One region of the Rhizobium sp. NXC14 genome, then DNA from elsewhere that is predicted to be linked to it. Evidence: predicted binding sites of a transcription regulator. Region 1 holds the regulator's gene; each other region holds the start of a gene.
The links. Region 1 encodes LexA, which represses DNA repair genes until DNA is damaged. Its sites were predicted from a motif close to TGTTCNNNNTGTGTTCNG; they were not measured.
Positions count from the first base shown of each region.

Region 1 (5,466 bases):
GGGAAAGCCGAATTCCTTCTTGAGGTCGGCAAAGACCTCCATGCCCTTTTCCAGGCCGATGCCGCGTTCAGCCGAGAGCGAGGTACGGTTCGCCTTGTCGAAGGAGCTCTTGTAGACGAGGCCAATGCCGAGCTTGCCGCAAAGCTCCTTCAGCGTGCCGGCGACCATGAAGGCGTGATCCCGGCTCTCCATCTGGCATGGACCGGCGATCAGCGACAAGCGGCCAGTATTGGAAAAAGTCACCTGGCCTTCGCCTTCGCCGATCCTGACTTCGGAATTCGTGTCGGTGCTCATCGTGTTTCCTCGAAGGCGAAGAGCGCACCCTGCCCGGGCGTGGGCTTCACCAGAATGCGATTGTTCTTGCGTGTGAATGTGATCCCGTTAGCACCCAAATGCGCTTCTGTCACGGCAAGATCGATGACGGTGAAGAGGATTGCCCGCCCCCGCAGGCCGCGATCGGCTGATGAGACAGCGGTTTCGAAATAGGCCTCCAGCCCTTCCGGCGTCATCAAGCTGATCTTTGCATTCGATGCCGCGATATTCACGCCGAAACCGGTTTTCTCCACCGCCGCCTGCCCAATCGCGAGCCCGACGAAGGCGGCGAATGCCGCCGGGTCCGGTGCACAAAGTGCGATCTCGGCAATGCCGATCACGCCATTGGCGTGCGTCTCCAGCGCGGCGCGATCTGTAGGGAACGAATTGATGCGCTGGCAAGTAAAGAGAAAGAAATCGGGGGCGCGCAAATCAGCTGCAAAGGCCAGCTTAAAGCTGCCGACGCTCTCCGAACCGTCCGGCATCCGCATCGGCCGGCTGAACTGCAACATCTCACCGGCGCTCGCGCCGTTGCTGACGAAGCGCTTATGATCGAGGTCGGCATCCTCGCTGAGGAAGGCCAGCGCAGAAAGTCCCTCCTCGCCGCAGCGGAAACGGAAGGCGCGATTGCGGGCGATGAAGACGTTGCCCTGGCGGGCCGCTGCCTCGCTCTCGTCGACACTCGCCACGCCAAGCGGCTCCAGATAGGTCTTGTCGGCGAAAAAGACGCAGGCATTCTCCGTTCCGAAGGGATGGCGTGCATCGGCGGCGACGGTGAAACCGAGCTTGCCAAGCCTCTCACGCGCCAGATCGATATTGACCACGGGCAGCACGACATGATCCAGCGGGTGCGACCTGGCGGAATGCGCGTTCATGAATATCCCTCCTGAAACCGGCAAGAGATGTGCGACAGCACCTCCCTCAATGCAAGACATGTGCGCCAATCCGGCAAATGAAAATAAAAATCTCCACGAGTTGACGTGAACTTTTACGGAAATTTAGCTACTTGCGGAACACATATGGAACATATAGTGTCCGTTCTGGATTTGTTTCAATCACGGGGTCTGACGTCGATGCTCACGCGCAAACAACAGGAGCTTCTCCTTTTCATCCATGAGCGCATGAAGGAATCCGGCGTTCCTCCCTCTTTCGACGAAATGAAGGATGCCCTGGATCTCGCCTCGAAATCCGGCATTCACCGCCTGATCACGGCGCTTGAGGAACGCGGCTTCATTCGCCGCCTACCGAACCGCGCCCGGGCGCTCGAGGTGATCAAGCTTCCGGAGGCCTATAACCCCAGTCTTCAGCGTCGCGGTTTTTCGCCGAGCGTCATCGAGGGCAGCCTCGGCAAGCCCCAGCCGGTCGCCGCCCCCGCTGCGCCAAAGCCGGTCGCCGACAATGGCAACTCCGTCTCCGTGCCGGTCATGGGACGTATCGCCGCCGGCGTTCCGATCTCGGCGATCCAGAACAACACCCACGATATCGTCGTTCCTTCAGATATGCTCGGCTCCGGTGAGCACTATGCGCTGGAGGTCAAAGGCGATTCGATGATCGACGCCGGCATCTTCGACGGCGACACCGTGATCATTCGCAACGGCAGTACCGCCAGTCCCGGCGACATCGTCGTTGCCCTCGTCGATGACGAGGAAGCAACGCTGAAGCGTTTCCGCCGCAAGGGCGCCTCGATCGCGCTCGAGGCCGCCAACCCGGCTTATGAGACCCGCATCTTCGGGCCCGACCGGGTCAAGGTGCAGGGCAAGCTCGTCGGCCTCATCCGTCGCTATCACTGACGCCGGATGGGCTGGAATCGGTAAAACGATCATTGCGCCAATCATAGGCGCGATGGCGCATCCATGGTCGCGACAAAGCATCGAATGCGGTGGCGACCTCCAGGCCGGCATCGGCGAAACGCAATTCGAGCGAGCCGGTCCTACGCAGCGTCTCGCCGGTGAAAAGCGTGCCACCTGAACGGCAGCTGTTGAAACGCAGACGGACCGAGGTCACGACGATATCGGCCGTATCGCAGGCCGGGCCGAGATAGGCGGCATTGTCGATGACGGTGACGATATGGCCATTGCCAAGTCTTGATGTGCACCAAGCCTTCTTGACGCAGGAAAAACGGTTTGCTTCACCGCCTGCTGCGGCTGCCCGCATCGCCGCACTCGCTTCGTTCTGCTGATCGCGGGAAAGCCTGACACGGCGGCCTTCTCCTTCCGGCGGGATGGCCGGACCATCCAGCATCTTCGGCGGATCATGTGTCGGCAGCACCAGCGCTCTCTGCCACTGGTCGAATATGAAATCCGGCGGGTTTTCACGGTTGGAAGCTATTGCCTCAGCCGCGACGACCGCAACCAGACTGCCATCCTCCGAAATCAGCAGATCCGGCGGCCGGGGAACCGGCAGAAGCAGCACGATGAGCGTAGAGATGGCGATGATCGAGGTGCCGACGTGGCGCAGCCGAGTGCGCAGCAGCGTCAGCAGCAGAAAGCCTGCCACCGCCACTGCGAAATACCAGGCGGGCAAGCGGCCGATGCCGATATCACCGCCCCAGCCGGACACCGTCTTGGCAACCGCAATCACCAGATCGAGGCCGAATCCGACGACCTTCCAGAGCGGAGCGTCCAAACCGAAAAGCATGAGCAACATCGCCAACAATCCGGCCGGCATGACGATGAAGGAGATAATCGGCATCGTCGCAAGGTTTGCCGGCAGGCCGTAAGCCGTCAGGCGATGAAAATGCTCAATCGAAAACAATGCGGTGGAAAAGCCGCCGATCAGCGAGGTCAGGAAGACGCCGCCGAAGAAACCGGCGACGGCAACCACCGGCCTCATGATCGGCAGTTTCAGAAAAGCGTTTTCGCGGACACGCCTGTCCTTCCACAACTGATAGCCCGATACCAAGGCCAATGTGGCGGCAAAGGACATCTGAAAGCTCGGTCCCAATACTTCCGAAGGTGAAATGGCGATGATGATGAGCGCGGAGAGAACGACATTGCGCAGGCTGATCGACGGCCGGTCGAAGAAGACGGCAATCAGCATGATGGCCATCATGATAAAGGCGCGCTCGGCCGAAACCCCGAAACCGGAGATCAGGTAATAGGCGGTGACGGCGATGAGCGCGCCGGCAGCGGCGATCTTCTTTGTCGGATAGGCTTGGGCGACGCCGGGAAAGAGGCTGAGCAGCATCCGAAAGCCGACGAAGAAGATGCCAGCCGACAGCGCCATGTTGAGGCCAGAGATCGCGACGATATGGGCAAGGCCGGACTGGCGCAGCGCCTCCGTCGTCGCGTGCGATATGGCGCACCGTTCGTCCGTCACCAGGGCAGCGGCAAAAGCGCCGGTATCGCCGGGCAGGATCGATCTTATGCGGTCGCCGATGCTGCTGCGCAGCCGGTAGAGCCATTCGAGCAGAGCCTCCGACGTGCAGCTGGCCGCCTGCAGGCCTGCCTCCAAGTCGAGTTTCTCCGGCGCACCATAGAAGAAACCGTTGGCGCCGATGCCGTCGAAATAGGCACCGAAGGAGAAGTCGTTGAGCGCGGGAAGTGCGGGGCCCGCCGGCGGCGTCAGCCGTGCCTTGCCGGTGATGATGTCGCCGATCTCGAAAGGCGCATCGGCGCCCCGGACGATCGCGGTGATGCGTCTCGGCGGCCGTTTCAGCTCCGGAGCCTCGGTGCCGGTGACGGCAAGAATGTAGCGCCAGCGCCCGCGGCCGTCGCCTTCCCGGCGTTCGACCCGGCCGGTCACCGCGGTCGTCACGGATGAATCGAGGATCACCGTCGAAGCCCGCCAGCTCTCAAACTGAGCCGAGAGCATGCCGCCCGCGAAAAGTGCCAGCGCCATGAAACTTGCGCGCAAGGCCGGCCGGCTGGGACCGGTGAGGAAAACCGCGGCCGCCGACACCAGCAAGCAGAGCAGCGATGGAACGAGGGGCAAATCCGATGCCGCAAGAAACCAGAAGGCCGATCCGGCTCCGAGGAAGACCGGCGAGAACAGCAGCATTCGGCCATGATCGGCCTCTTCGCCCAGCATGCAGGCTCCGGCAGGCAGCGATTGCCAGGCGGCGGCCAGTAGCCGATGACGCAAGGGGGTCTGCGACTGCGTCCTTACCGATTGAGTCACCACCGCAGGCGCAGGAAAATCCGGCGGATCGGCAAGGCCGACGCCCGCTTCCGGCCGCAATTCGGCTGTCGTCAATTCCTGCATGCGCCGCCCAAGATCACCCCCCGAAGTCGCCAGAATGCAACCTTCAAGTAAATACGGCAAGGATAATCGATTGAAATATGAGGGGAAATCTTAAGCGGCAAAAGGGCTGTCGAATCATCAGCTTCCGTTATGCGTGCGGCTCATCGCTGCAGTGCCTAAAAGGTGATACCGCAATGCACAAAATGCCGTCACAGTAACTTGGCATTAGCGTTGCGATCATATAGCTATCGGAAAGGACGCTTAACCCCTATGGCGCTTTTGTGGCGCCACCGACATTTCGGAGGATCAGCATGACGGATCAAAGCGCTACAATAAAAATCGGTGACAAATCAGTCGACCTCGCCGTTAAAAGCGGCACGATCGGCCCGAGCGTCATCGACATCGGTGCCCTCTACAAGAACACCGCTTCCTTCACATACGATCCGGGCTTCACCTCGACCGCATCCTGTGAATCGAAAATCACCTATATCGACGGTGACGAAGGCGTGCTGCTGCACCGCGGCTATCCGATCGAGCAGCTGGCCGAACACGGCGATTTCCTGGAAGTCTGCTACCTCCTGCTCTACGGCGAACTGCCGACGGCCGCGCAGAAGAAGGACTTCGACTATCGCGTCACGCACCACACGATGGTGCATGAGCAGATGAGCCGCTTCTTCACCGGCTTCCGCCGCGATGCACATCCGATGGCCGTCATGTGCGGCTGCGTCGGCGCACTGTCGGCCTTCTATCACGACTCCACAGACATCACCGATCCGCACCAGCGCATGGTCGCCAGCCTGCGCATGATCGCCAAGATGCCGACGCTTGCCGCCATGGCATATAAATACCATATCGGTCAGCCCTTCGTTTACCCGAAGAACGATCTCGACTATGCGTCGAACTTCCTGCGCATGTGCTTTGCCGTCCCCTGCGAGGAATATGTGGTCAATCCGGTGCTTGCCCGCGCGATGG
Region 1 is NZ_CP021030.1:2,091,180-2,096,645, reverse strand. Features, by position in the region: gene kdsA (3-deoxy-8-phosphooctulonate synthase) at 1-294, opposite strand, end outside; gene NXC14_RS10335 (VOC family protein) at 291-1,187, opposite strand; gene lexA (transcriptional repressor LexA) at 1,386-2,102, shown strand; gene NXC14_RS10325 (ComEC/Rec2 family competence protein) at 2,083-4,515, opposite strand; gene gltA (citrate synthase) at 4,806-5,466, shown strand, end outside.

Region 2 (5,466 bases), on a different replicon from region 1:
ATGACGGCGGAGGCGGCTAGGGGACAGCGCTTCATCGGTGTGAGCGGTGACGTCGTCACGCTCTTCGATATGGCGAAGACCCTCAGGGAAAAGCTGGGCGAACTCGCTTCGATGGTGCAAACACCGGAGATGGAAAAGGTAGCAAGCGGGCCCATTCGCAGGAGCAGCAGCGAGAAGGCTATGCGAGTGCTGGGATGGCGTCCTCGGGCTCAGGAGGAAACCATCATCGATACCGCCCGGAGTCTATTTCGTTATGGCGTCGTAAGCTCGATTTAACGGCCACTGCGTGTCTTGGTGTCGGTTGGGCGAATGCGATTTGCGGTATTTGTTCTGATCTCTGCAGCCGCTATGTCTAACGAGGTCGTTCCTGATATGTTCCATATTATGAAAGCGACCGTTTTCCAGTCCGACGCCCCGCTCGACGAGCGCCGCGTCATCATAAGACGCCACGACGGCGATGTGGAGATGGTGGAACTGCCTTGGGGGCTGCGTCCCCGAGACGGCGGACCGCGCGCCGTCGATGTCGTCCGGTCTGAAGGAAGGACGTTTCCAACCCATCGCTGCCTGGTGCCGGCGTCGGAGTTTCGTCATAAGAATTTCAGCTTCTCGCTCGCGAATGGCGACTGGTTCTATTTCGCGGGGATCTGGCGCCCGGCGACTGAGGATTGGCCTGAGGCATATGCCATCCTGACCATCGATGCGAATGCGGATATTGCGCCCTACCACGATCGTCAAATGGCGGTGCTGACGCGCGATCAACGCATGGCATGGCTCGATTGTCTTCTCCCGGAAGACGAAATCCTGCGGCCGCTGCCGGGAGGGACGTTCCGCGTCAAGCGCCACGCGGGCGCGCCTGCCCAGCCGATGCTGGCCGTCTAAAGCGCCAACCGCAACTGCGGCTCCCTTCCAGAAGCTTGCCGTTCCAAAGAGGACAGGGTGACACCGAGCAGGCGAATACCCTTGCGCGGCGGAAAGATCGGCCCCAGCAGTAGGCCGACGATCTCTTCGAGGTCAGAGATCGCCGGCAGAGGGGCCACAACTGTCTTGCTGCGGCTGATCTGGTTGAAGTCGGCATATTTGACCTTGAGCGTCACCGTCTTGGCGCCGATCCCATTGGCCTCGCAATAACCCCATACCTTTTCGATCAACGGCTGGAGTCCTTCGCGGGCCGGCTCGTACGCATGGAGATCCTGCGAAAACGTATCCTCGGCGCCGACGGATTTCCGCACTCGGTTTGGCTTGACCTGGCGCTCGTCAATGCCGCGGGCAATGCCGTAGAAATAGGGTCCTGACTTGCCGAAATGTTCGACCAGGAATTCGAGCGTCTTCTCCTTGAGATCGGCGCCGGTGTCGATACCGAGCCGACGCATCTTTTCCGCCGTCGCCGGTCCGACGCCATGGAATTTCTTGACGGGAAGCTGTTGAACGAAGGCCGGCCCGTTTTTTGGCGTGATGACGGCTTGGCCATTGGGTTTGTTGAGGTCGCTTGCCATCTTGGCGAGGAACTTGTTGTAGGAAATTCCAGCCGACGCGTTGAGGCCAGTGACTTGTTTGATCCTGGCGCGGATCTCCAGTGCGATCTCGGTGGCGATCTCCATGCCCTTGAGATTATGCGTCACGTCGAGATAGGCTTCGTCGAGCGACAGCGGCTCGATGAGAGGTGTATATTCGGCAAAGATCTCACGGATCTGCTGGGATACAGCCTTGTAGACGTCGAAGCGCGGTGGCACGAAAATCAGCTCCGGACATTTTCGTTTGGCAGTCACCGACGGCATTGCCGAGTGGACGCCGAATTTGCGGGCCTCATAGCTCGCGGCCGCCACCACGCCCCGCGCCGCGGATCCGCCGACGGCGATCGGCTTGCCGCGTAACTCCGGATTATCGCGCTGCTCGACCGATGCGTAATAGGCATCCATATCTACATGGATGATTTTTCGGACCGGGGTTGAGCTCGTGTCGTTCATGGTGGCTTCAGCAATCGCGATTGCGTCGGCAGCTGGAATTTCGCGCCGAAACAAAGAGGGAACATAACAGCCTTCGGTGCCATATCAACCGGATTCAATAAGCGCTATGTCCGCCGCGACGCAAAGGGCAGGTTCAAGGAAAGCGTCGACGTCTCGCGATCGCTTTCCGCCGACAAGCGCCAGAAGGCGAAACATGGGCCAAGCAAGGTGAGGGCGACAAGGGCGATCGCAAGCACTGATTTCGGAAAACTTGCCTGCACCGCCGACCCTCTCCGATCGCCCATCGTTGGGTGGTGGGGTCGGCGCCTGCGAAAAAATTCCTAGTGCAGCCATCGATTTGAATCGCTTTATGGAATCCTTGCGAGCAGCATTGCGCTCAACTTGAGCGCGCCGATTGCGCATTGACTCGTTTTCGCTTTGAGAACAAATAAAGAACATATCGCCTCTTCTCAAGTTGAATTCAGGTCGCTGTAAGGAGATCATGACCATAACCGTCGCCACTTCGAACGCCGTTCTTGACGAGTTGCGCGAGAAAATCGCCAGCCTGAAAGGGACAGGCTTGCGCCGTCAGGGCGTCCTGCCGTTCGGTGTTGCCGAGATCGATGCGCAGCTGCCCGGAGGTGGTCTGGCCTATGGCGCGCTGCATGAAGTGGCCGGCGGCGGCAATGGCGCGATCGATGGGGCTGCCGCGGCCCTCTTCATCGGTGGCATTGCGGCGCGCACCACCGGAAAGGTGGTCTGGTGCCTGACGCGCTTCGATCTCTTCTTTCCCGCGCTCGCCCAGGTCGGGCTTCATCCGGACCGCGTTATCTTCGTCGAGTGCGACAAGGAAGAGACGGTGCTCGCAAGCTTCGAGGAGGCGCTGCGCTATGGCGGGCTTGGCGCCGTCGTTGCCGAACTGGTGCGCCTGCCGATGACAGCCTCACGCCGGCTGCAGTTGGCGGCTGAAAAGTCCGGAACACTCGGACTGGTGATCCGCCGCTGGCGGCGGCAGACGGAAGCCTCCGACTTCGGCATGCCGACGGCGGCGGCAACGCGCTGGCGAATCTCGGTGCTGCCGTCTGAACCGCTTCCCGTGCCGGGCGTCGGCAGGGCGCGCTGGTTGGCGGAACTGATGCGGGTGAGGGCAGGCGAGGGAGGAGAATTCATTATCGGAGCATGCGATGGCCAGGGTCGTATCTGTCTTTCTTCCGACACTGCCGACCGACCGGATCAGGCGAGCCGATCCTTCGCTCTCGGTTGAAACACCGCTGGTGGTGATCGCCAAGAGCGGCTCGAAGCGATGGATTGCGGCAGCCGATCAGGCAGCGCTCAAGCTCGGCCTTCGTGTCGGCATGCCGGCCGCCAAGGCGCAGGCGCTCGTTCAAGGCCTGATGATGATCGATGCCGATCCGACGGCCGATCTCGCGGCACTCGAACGGCTGACGCTCTGGGCCTTGTCGCAATATTCTCCCGTCGTTGCCCTGGATCCTCCCGACGGCATCGTCATGGACACGGAAGGCGCCGACCATCTTCAGGGTGGCGAAGACCTTATGTTGTCAGGCCTCGTCAATCGCTTCCGCGGCCGCGGTCTTGCAGCGCGCGCGGCGATCGCCGACACCTGGGGTGCGGCGCATGCACTCGCTCGGTCGACCGATCGCGAGACGATCATCATTCCGCGCGGCGAAACCGCTAAAGCCATCAACCGGTTGCCGCTGTCATTGCTGCGGTTGCCGGCTGACATCGTCGGAAGCCTCCGCACCCTCGGCTTTACCAGCGTGGGCGAGCTTGCGGCCACGCCGCGAGCGCCGCTGACGCTGCGTTTCGGGCCGGAAGTCGGACGGCGCCTCGACCAGATGTTCGGCCGGCTCGCCGAGCCGATCGATCCCATTCGGCCGGCTGATCTGGTCGAGGTGCATAAATCCTTTGCCGAGCCGATCGGCGCAGCCGAAACGATCGAGAAATATGTGAGCCGCCTCGTGCGGCAGCTCTGTCTTAAGCTCGAAAAGCGCGGGCTTGGCGTGCGGCGCGCCGACCTCATTGTTCATCGGGTCGACAACACCATCCAGGCGCTCCGGGCAGGCACGGCCAAACCTGTCCGCGACATCGCCTGGCTGACAAAACTGTTCAAGGATCGCATCGAGAAGATCGAGCCTGGCTTCGGTATCGAGAAGCTCAGCCTCGCCGCCATCCTCGCTGAGCCGCTCATCGAAACACAGTCGGCGTCATCGCTGATCGAAGAGCAGGTAACCGATGTGACGCCGCTCATCGATGTGCTCGGCAATCGCGGCGGCCAGCGGATTTTCCGGGTGGCACCCGTGGCAAGCGATGTCCCGGAACGCAGCGTGCAGCGGATCGCGCCGACGGCGCCGGAAGACGGCGCCACCTGGCCGTTGCATTGGCCGAGACCGTCGCGGCTTCTGGCCCATCCCGAACTGATCGAAGTGATTGCGCTTCTGCCCGATCATCCGCCGTTCTCCTTTACGTGGCGCGGCAAGCGGCGCCGGGTGAAACGCGCCGACGGCCCGGAGCGGATTTTTGGCGAATGGTGGCAACGCAGCTCGGAATGGATCGCCGTTCGTGACTACTTCGTCGTCGAGGACGATGCCGGCGAGCGCTTCTGGATTTTCCGATCCGGCGATGGCGTCGATGCGGAAACCGGATCGCACAAATGGTTCCTGCATGGAGTGTTTGCGTGATGCGCTATGCCGAACTGCAGGTGACCACGCATTTCTCTTTCCTGAGGGGAGCAAGCTCGGCGGAGGAACTGTTCGCGACCGCAAAGCTCATGGGCATCGAAGCGCTGGGCGTCGTCGACCGCAACAGCCTCGCCGGCATCGTCCGGGCGCTGGAGGCGTCGCGCGCCACGGGCCTCCGGCTCGTTGTTGGCTGCCGGCTCGACCTGCAGGACGGCATGTCGATCCTCGTCTACCCCACCGATCGGGCGGCCTATTCACGATTGACGCGGCTGCTGACGCTCGGCAAGGGCCGGGGCGGGAAAGCCAACTGCATCCTACATCTCGATGATGTCGCGCTCTATGCCGAAGGGCTGGTCGGCATCCTCGTGCCGGATATGCCGGACGACACCTGCGCCGTGCAGCTCAGGAAGATGGCCGAGGTCTTCGATGATCGCGCCTATGTTTCGCTTTGCCTGCGCCGGCGGCCCAACGATCAATTGCGTCTGCATCAACTGTCGAACCTGGCGGTGAAGGATCGGGTGAAGACCGTCGTCACGAACGATGTGCTGTTTCATGAACCCGGCCGGCGCCAGCTGCAGGATGTCGTCACCTGCATTCGAACCGGCACCACCATCGACGATGTCGGCTTCGAGCGCGAGCGCCACGCCGATCGGTTTTTTAAGCCGCCGGAAGAAATGGCGCGTCTGTTTCCCCGATACCCGGAAGCCCTGGCGCGCACGATGGAAATCGTCAAGCGGTGCAGATTCTCGCTGAAGGAATTGGTCTATCAATACCCCGAAGAGGCGCTGATCCCGGGCATGACGGCGCAGCAGTCGTTGGAGCGC
Region 2 is NZ_CP021033.1:718,314-723,779, reverse strand. Features, by position in the region: gene NXC14_RS31440 (aldehyde reductase) at 1-276, shown strand, start outside; gene NXC14_RS31435 (SOS response-associated peptidase) at 382-879, shown strand; gene dinB (DNA polymerase IV) at 876-1,964, opposite strand; gene NXC14_RS31425 (ImuA family protein) at 2,446-3,207, shown strand; gene NXC14_RS31420 (DNA polymerase Y family protein) at 3,128-4,642, shown strand; gene NXC14_RS31415 (error-prone DNA polymerase) at 4,642-5,466, shown strand, end outside.
Region 2: a site for LexA is predicted at 2,011-2,028, ahead of dinB (DNA polymerase IV). Genes of this name have one in related genera too.

Region 3 (5,466 bases), 2.2 Mb from region 1:
CAGAAGGGCCGGAACGAAGATATGATAGGCCCCGAAACGCACGCCGTAGCGGCGCATGGAGGCGCGAGCCTCCTGATCCAGCGACTTCACTTCTTCGGTGACGTCGCGGCGGAAGAGCACGCCGAGATTTTCGACCAGCTGGAAGGCAAGACCCTTGGCAAGGCCCTGCAGGTCTTCGGCGCGCGACAGATCGTCCAGAGGCTTCAATACCGTGCTGATGTGATGATTGACGAATCGTTCGATGCGGGCGGCGACGTGATCGCGGGCATTGCCCGTCAACTGCTCGTCGGCGAGCAGGATCACGCGCGGCCGCATGACGTGATCGCTGCCGGAAAGCCGCGCCACTGGGTCGCCGAGCCAACGGATCAATCCATCCGAACCGATCGCCAGATCGCTGTTACCCGCGGCATGCAGCCGGGCTGCACGGGCCTCGAACTCGAGCGCCAGCGCCTTCTGCGACGCAGCCTGAACCGCCTTGGCATCCGGTCCATCCGTTCCCGCCACCGGGGTGAAACGGAATCCGCTCAACTGCCCTACATGATGTCCTTCAACGAAGACATCGCCATTCACACTGATTTCAGCTTCCAGCATCGCATTCTCTCTCAGGCGCTTCATGAGCACAGATGTCCTGCGATCAACAAAGCGTTTCGTCAACCTTTCATGTAACGCATCGGACAATCGATCTTCGATTTCCCGCGTCTTTTCCTGCCAATGTGTCGGATCGGCAAGCCAGCCGGGCCGATTCGAAACGTAGGTCCAGGTCCTTATCTGCGCGATTCGCGCCGAAAGCGTGTCAATTTCCCCATCAGTTCGATCCGAGCGATGAACCTGCTCCGCAAGAAACTGCTCGTTCACCGTGCCATAGCGCACGAGATCGGAAAAGAGGGTCGAAATAAGATCGGCATGTTGGGCCGGAGTGATACGCCGGTAATCGGGCAGCGCGCAAGCCTCCCAGAGTTTTTCGACGCGGGCCGGCCTGTCGGCGAGGTCCATTACCTCGGGGTAGCGCGAAAGCTGCTCGAGCGCCTGCTGGTCGACCGCCGGCAGCGCCCGCGTCAGCCCGGGCACGCGCGGCCCGGCCTCCAGGCTGGCGCGCAGCGACTGAATCGAGGAGAAGTCCATCTCCGTCGTGCGCCACTGCAGAACCTTGACGTTGTCGAATTCATGTCCCTCGATGCGCTGCACCAGTTCCTCGTCGAAAGGCGAGACCTGTCCCGTGACGCCGAAGGTGCCGTCCCGCACGTGCCGCCCGGCGCGGCCGGCGATCTGGCCGAGTTCGGCCGGATTGAGGTTGCGGAACTGATAGCCGTCGAATTTCCGGTCCTGGGCGAAGGCGACGTGATCGACGTCGAGGTTGAGGCCCATGCCGATCGCATCGGTCGCCACCAGATATTCGACGTCGCCCGCCTGATAGAGCGCGACCTGCGCATTGCGGGTGCGGGGGCTCAGCGCCCCCAGCACGACTGCCGCACCGCCGCGCTGCCGGCGGATCAGTTCGGCGATGGCATAGACCTCGTCGGCGGAAAAGGCGACGATGGCGGAGCGCTGCGGCAGCCGGGTGATCTTCTTCTGCCCGGCGTAAAGGAGATGCGAAAGCCGCGGCCGCTCGACGATGGTGATACCCGGCAGGATATGCTGCAGGATCGGCCGCATCGTCCCTGCACCCAGTAACAGCGTTTCATCGCGGCCGCGAAGATGCAGGATGCGGTCGGTAAAGATATGGCCACGCTCGAGATCGCCCGCGAGCTGTACCTCGTCGATCGCGACAAAGGCGGCTTTGGTCTCCCGCGGCATCGCCTCGACAGTGCAGACGGAAAAACGCGCATTGGGCGGCGAAATCTTTTCTTCGCCGGTGACCAGCGCCACGTTCTGCAAGCCGACCTTCTCCACCACCCGCGTATAGACCTCGCGGGCCAGGAGCCTGAGCGGCAGGCCGATCACGCCGGTCCCGTGTGCGACCATGCGCTCGATGGCATAATGGGTCTTGCCGGTATTGGTTGGTCCAAGCACCGCGGTCACACCGCGCCCGCTCAGAATCATCGGCTGCGAAGTCAGAGTCATGGTCCATGCAAGTGAGGCAGGCGCGCCCCGGGAAAAATTTTGCCATCTCGATGGAGGCACAGAACACATGGACAGCTACCGCCGCAAACGCAAGGGCAGATTTCAAAATGCCTCGGGGATTGCGACCTTTGCGAGTCGTCTCGACGGTGCGTATTTCCAATTCGGAACAGCGTGAGAACGAATCAGAGACGAATCACTGACTCCTATTGATTCAGCTTTTGTTCACGGCTAAGTATTGATTTTGAATCACTTTTTCCTACTAAATGCTGAATCGCGGAACTCTCTCCTGTTGGTATTTTGTGACCGTGCCGGAGGTCTGGCATACGCTTTCTGCCAAGTGAAAAATGCGTCGAAATAACATCTCGATCAAATCCGGAACAAATCAGCGACGAATCGCCGACTGCTCGGCTTTCCCCTTTCGTTCACGGCCATATCTGGTGGCGTCGCCATGTTCTGCCGCTAGATGCGGGGCAGGCGGCGAGATCTCGTCACGTCGGTGTTAATCTTCCGGCGAGCAAATTCACACAGCGTTAAGCCGGACCCGCTTGCCCAGTGGGGTCGATCAAAAACGGAACGAATCACCGACGAATCGGAGACAGCGAGACCTTCCTGCTTTGTTCACCGCAACATATTGTATTTAAATGCTTTTTTAACCATACGGACGGTTTGTGAGGGGTGACGGATCACAAACCATGAATCGCCTTGCGTGCTAATTTACGCGCCCAACCGGGAACAAAAATCGCCAATGCGTGTTTCTTGTCCATCCAGATTGCGGATGAAATGAAGGAAAAACACCATGCTTGGCACGATACTTCTCGTTATCCTCATTCTGCTCTTGATCGGAGCTCTGCCAAACTGGGGTTATAGCCGTGGCTGGGGCTATGGACCTTCCGGCGGTTTGGGGCTAGTTCTCGTCATTATCATTATCCTTGTACTAATGGGCCGCATTTAAAGCCCGACAACTTGGGGAGTTACGACATGATGAAGAAGATTGTTCTTATCGGCGCGCTCGTGGGCGCTCTCGCATCCTGCACGGCGACCGAACAGGGCACGGCGATCGGCGCCGGCACCGGTGCGGTCATCGGCGGCGCGGTCACCAACAGCTGGGGTGGTGCCGCTGTCGGCGCGGTTGCCGGCGGTCTGACCGGCGCCCTGATCGGCCAGTCGGTCGAACGCCGCGGCTACTGCATCTATCGCGACCGCTACGGCCGCCGCTACGAGGCTCGTTGCCGCTACTGACCGACAAGTCATATCGGACTCCCAACGGGCGCTTCGGCGCCCGTTTTCTTTGCCGGCGCGTTCGTAAATGTGACGTTGACGAACGGTCGTGAAAGTCAAATCTACCGGCGCCCACTAGCTTGGCGCATATTTCCTTCGTGAGCGCAGGGCAGGTACCATCGCCCGAGGCACTGAAAGGAATATTTGCATGGACCAGATTGTCCTGAATTCCACCGTCGCCATTCTCGTTGCCGCGGCTTTCCTGACATCAGCGGTCTCAGCTCTTCGCAGCGGAGGTCGCTCGCGGCAGCGAGTGCCTGTCAAGATTCGGGTTCAGCGGGACCGGAACACCGGCAAGCGCTTCTGAGCTCCCGGACAAAAAGCAAAGGCGCGTCCTGCAACGCGCCTTTGCAAATCAACAAACGTTCGTCCTGTCTTAAACGAAGAATTGCCCACCATTGGCCGTCAGCGTCGAACCGGTGATGAAACCAGCATCGTCGGAGACGAGGAAGGTGACGCAGCGGGCAATTTCTTCGGGCTCGCCGAGCCGGCCGACCGGGATCTGCGGAATGATGCGTTCATTCAGTACCTTCTCCGGCACGGCAAGCACCATTTCCGTTCCGATATAACCGGGGCAGATGGCATTGACGGTGATGTTTTTCGCCGCCCCTTCCTGAGCAAGCGCCTTGGTAAAGCCGAGATCGCCCGCCTTGGCCGCCGAATAGTTCGCCTGGCCCATCTGGCCCTTCTGGCCGTTGATTGACGAGATATTGACGATGCGGCCGAAGCTGCGGTCGCGCATGCCGCTCCAGACCTGATGCGTCATGTTGAACAGGCCGGTCAGATTGGTGTTGATCACCTCGTGCCACTGCTGCGGCGTCATCTTGTGGAACATCGCGTCGCGGGTGATGCCGGCATTGTTGACGAGGATTTCGACCGGCCCGATCTCGCGTTCGACCTTGGTGATCCCTTCACCGCAGGCAGCGTAGTCCGAAACATCCCATTTGAATACCGCAACGCCGGTGACGTCATGAAAGGCATGAGCCTTCTCGTCATTACCGGCATAAGTGGCCGCAACCCTGTAGCCGGCATTTTTCAGCGCCATGGATATCGCTGCGCCGATGCCGCGTGTACCTCCGGTGACCAGAGCTACTCTGCTCATGTTCCGCTCCCCTCTGTGTTTTCGCCTGCTCGTGGCGGCATTTAACCAATGACGGATCGTATGCTGTTTAAGGTGCTTCAAAGCACATGGCGACGCCCATGCCGCCGCCGATACAAAGCGTGGCGAGGCCCTTCTTCGCGCCGCGGCGCTTCATCTCGAACAGCAGGGTGTTGAGAATGCGCGCGCCGGAGGCGCCGATCGGATGGCCTATCGCAATCGCCCCGCCATTGACGTTGACGATCGACGGATCCCAGCCGAGATCCTTAGTGACAGCGCAAGCCTGTGCCGCGAAGGCTTCGTTGGCCTCGACGAGATCGAGATCGTTCACAGACCAGCCGGCCTTTTCGAGCGCCTTGCGCGACGCCGGGATCGGGCCGGTGCCCATGATGGACGGATCGACGCCCGCCGTTGCCCAGGAAACGATGCGGGCAAGCGGCTGAATGCCGCGCCGCGCCGCTTCCGCCTCGCTCATCAGCACGGCGGCGGCAGCGCCGTCGTTGAGGCCGGAGGCATTGGCGGCGGTAACCGTGCCTTCCTTGTCGAAGGCCGGACGAAGCTTGCCCATCGCCTCAAGCGTCGCGCCGTGGCGGATATATTCGTCGGAATCGATGGTCACGTCGCCCTTACGCGTCTGGATAACGTAGGGAATGATCTCGTCGGTGAAGCGGCCGGCCTTCTGCGCGGCCTCAGCCTTGTTCTGCGAGGCGACGGCGAACTGATCCTGGTCAGCGCGCGACAGCTGCCACTGCCGTGCGATATTCTCGGCGGTGATGCCCATATGGTAACCGTGAAAAGCGTCGGTCAGGCCGTCCTTGATCATCGTGTCGACCATCTTCATGTCGCCCATCTTCGTGCCGCTGCGCAAATGCGCAGCATGCGGCGCCATCGACATGGATTCCTGGCCGCCTGCAACGATGATGCTGGCATCGCCGGTGGCAATCTGCTGCATTCCGAGCGCGACGGCTCGCAGGCCCGAGCCGCAAAGCTGGTTGACGCCCCAGGCCGTTGCCTCCTTGGGAATACCG
Region 3 is NZ_CP021030.1:4,358,430-4,363,895, reverse strand. Features, by position in the region: gene NXC14_RS21290 (helicase-related protein) at 1-2,061, opposite strand, end outside; gene NXC14_RS21285 (DUF3309 family protein) at 2,858-3,013, shown strand; gene NXC14_RS21280 (glycine zipper domain-containing protein) at 3,040-3,300, shown strand; gene NXC14_RS33085 (hypothetical protein) at 3,488-3,646, shown strand; gene NXC14_RS21275 (beta-ketoacyl-ACP reductase) at 3,716-4,441, opposite strand; gene NXC14_RS21270 (acetyl-CoA C-acetyltransferase) at 4,509-5,466, opposite strand, start outside.
Region 3: a site for LexA is predicted at 2,224-2,241, ahead of NXC14_RS21290 (helicase-related protein). Genes of this name have one in related genera too.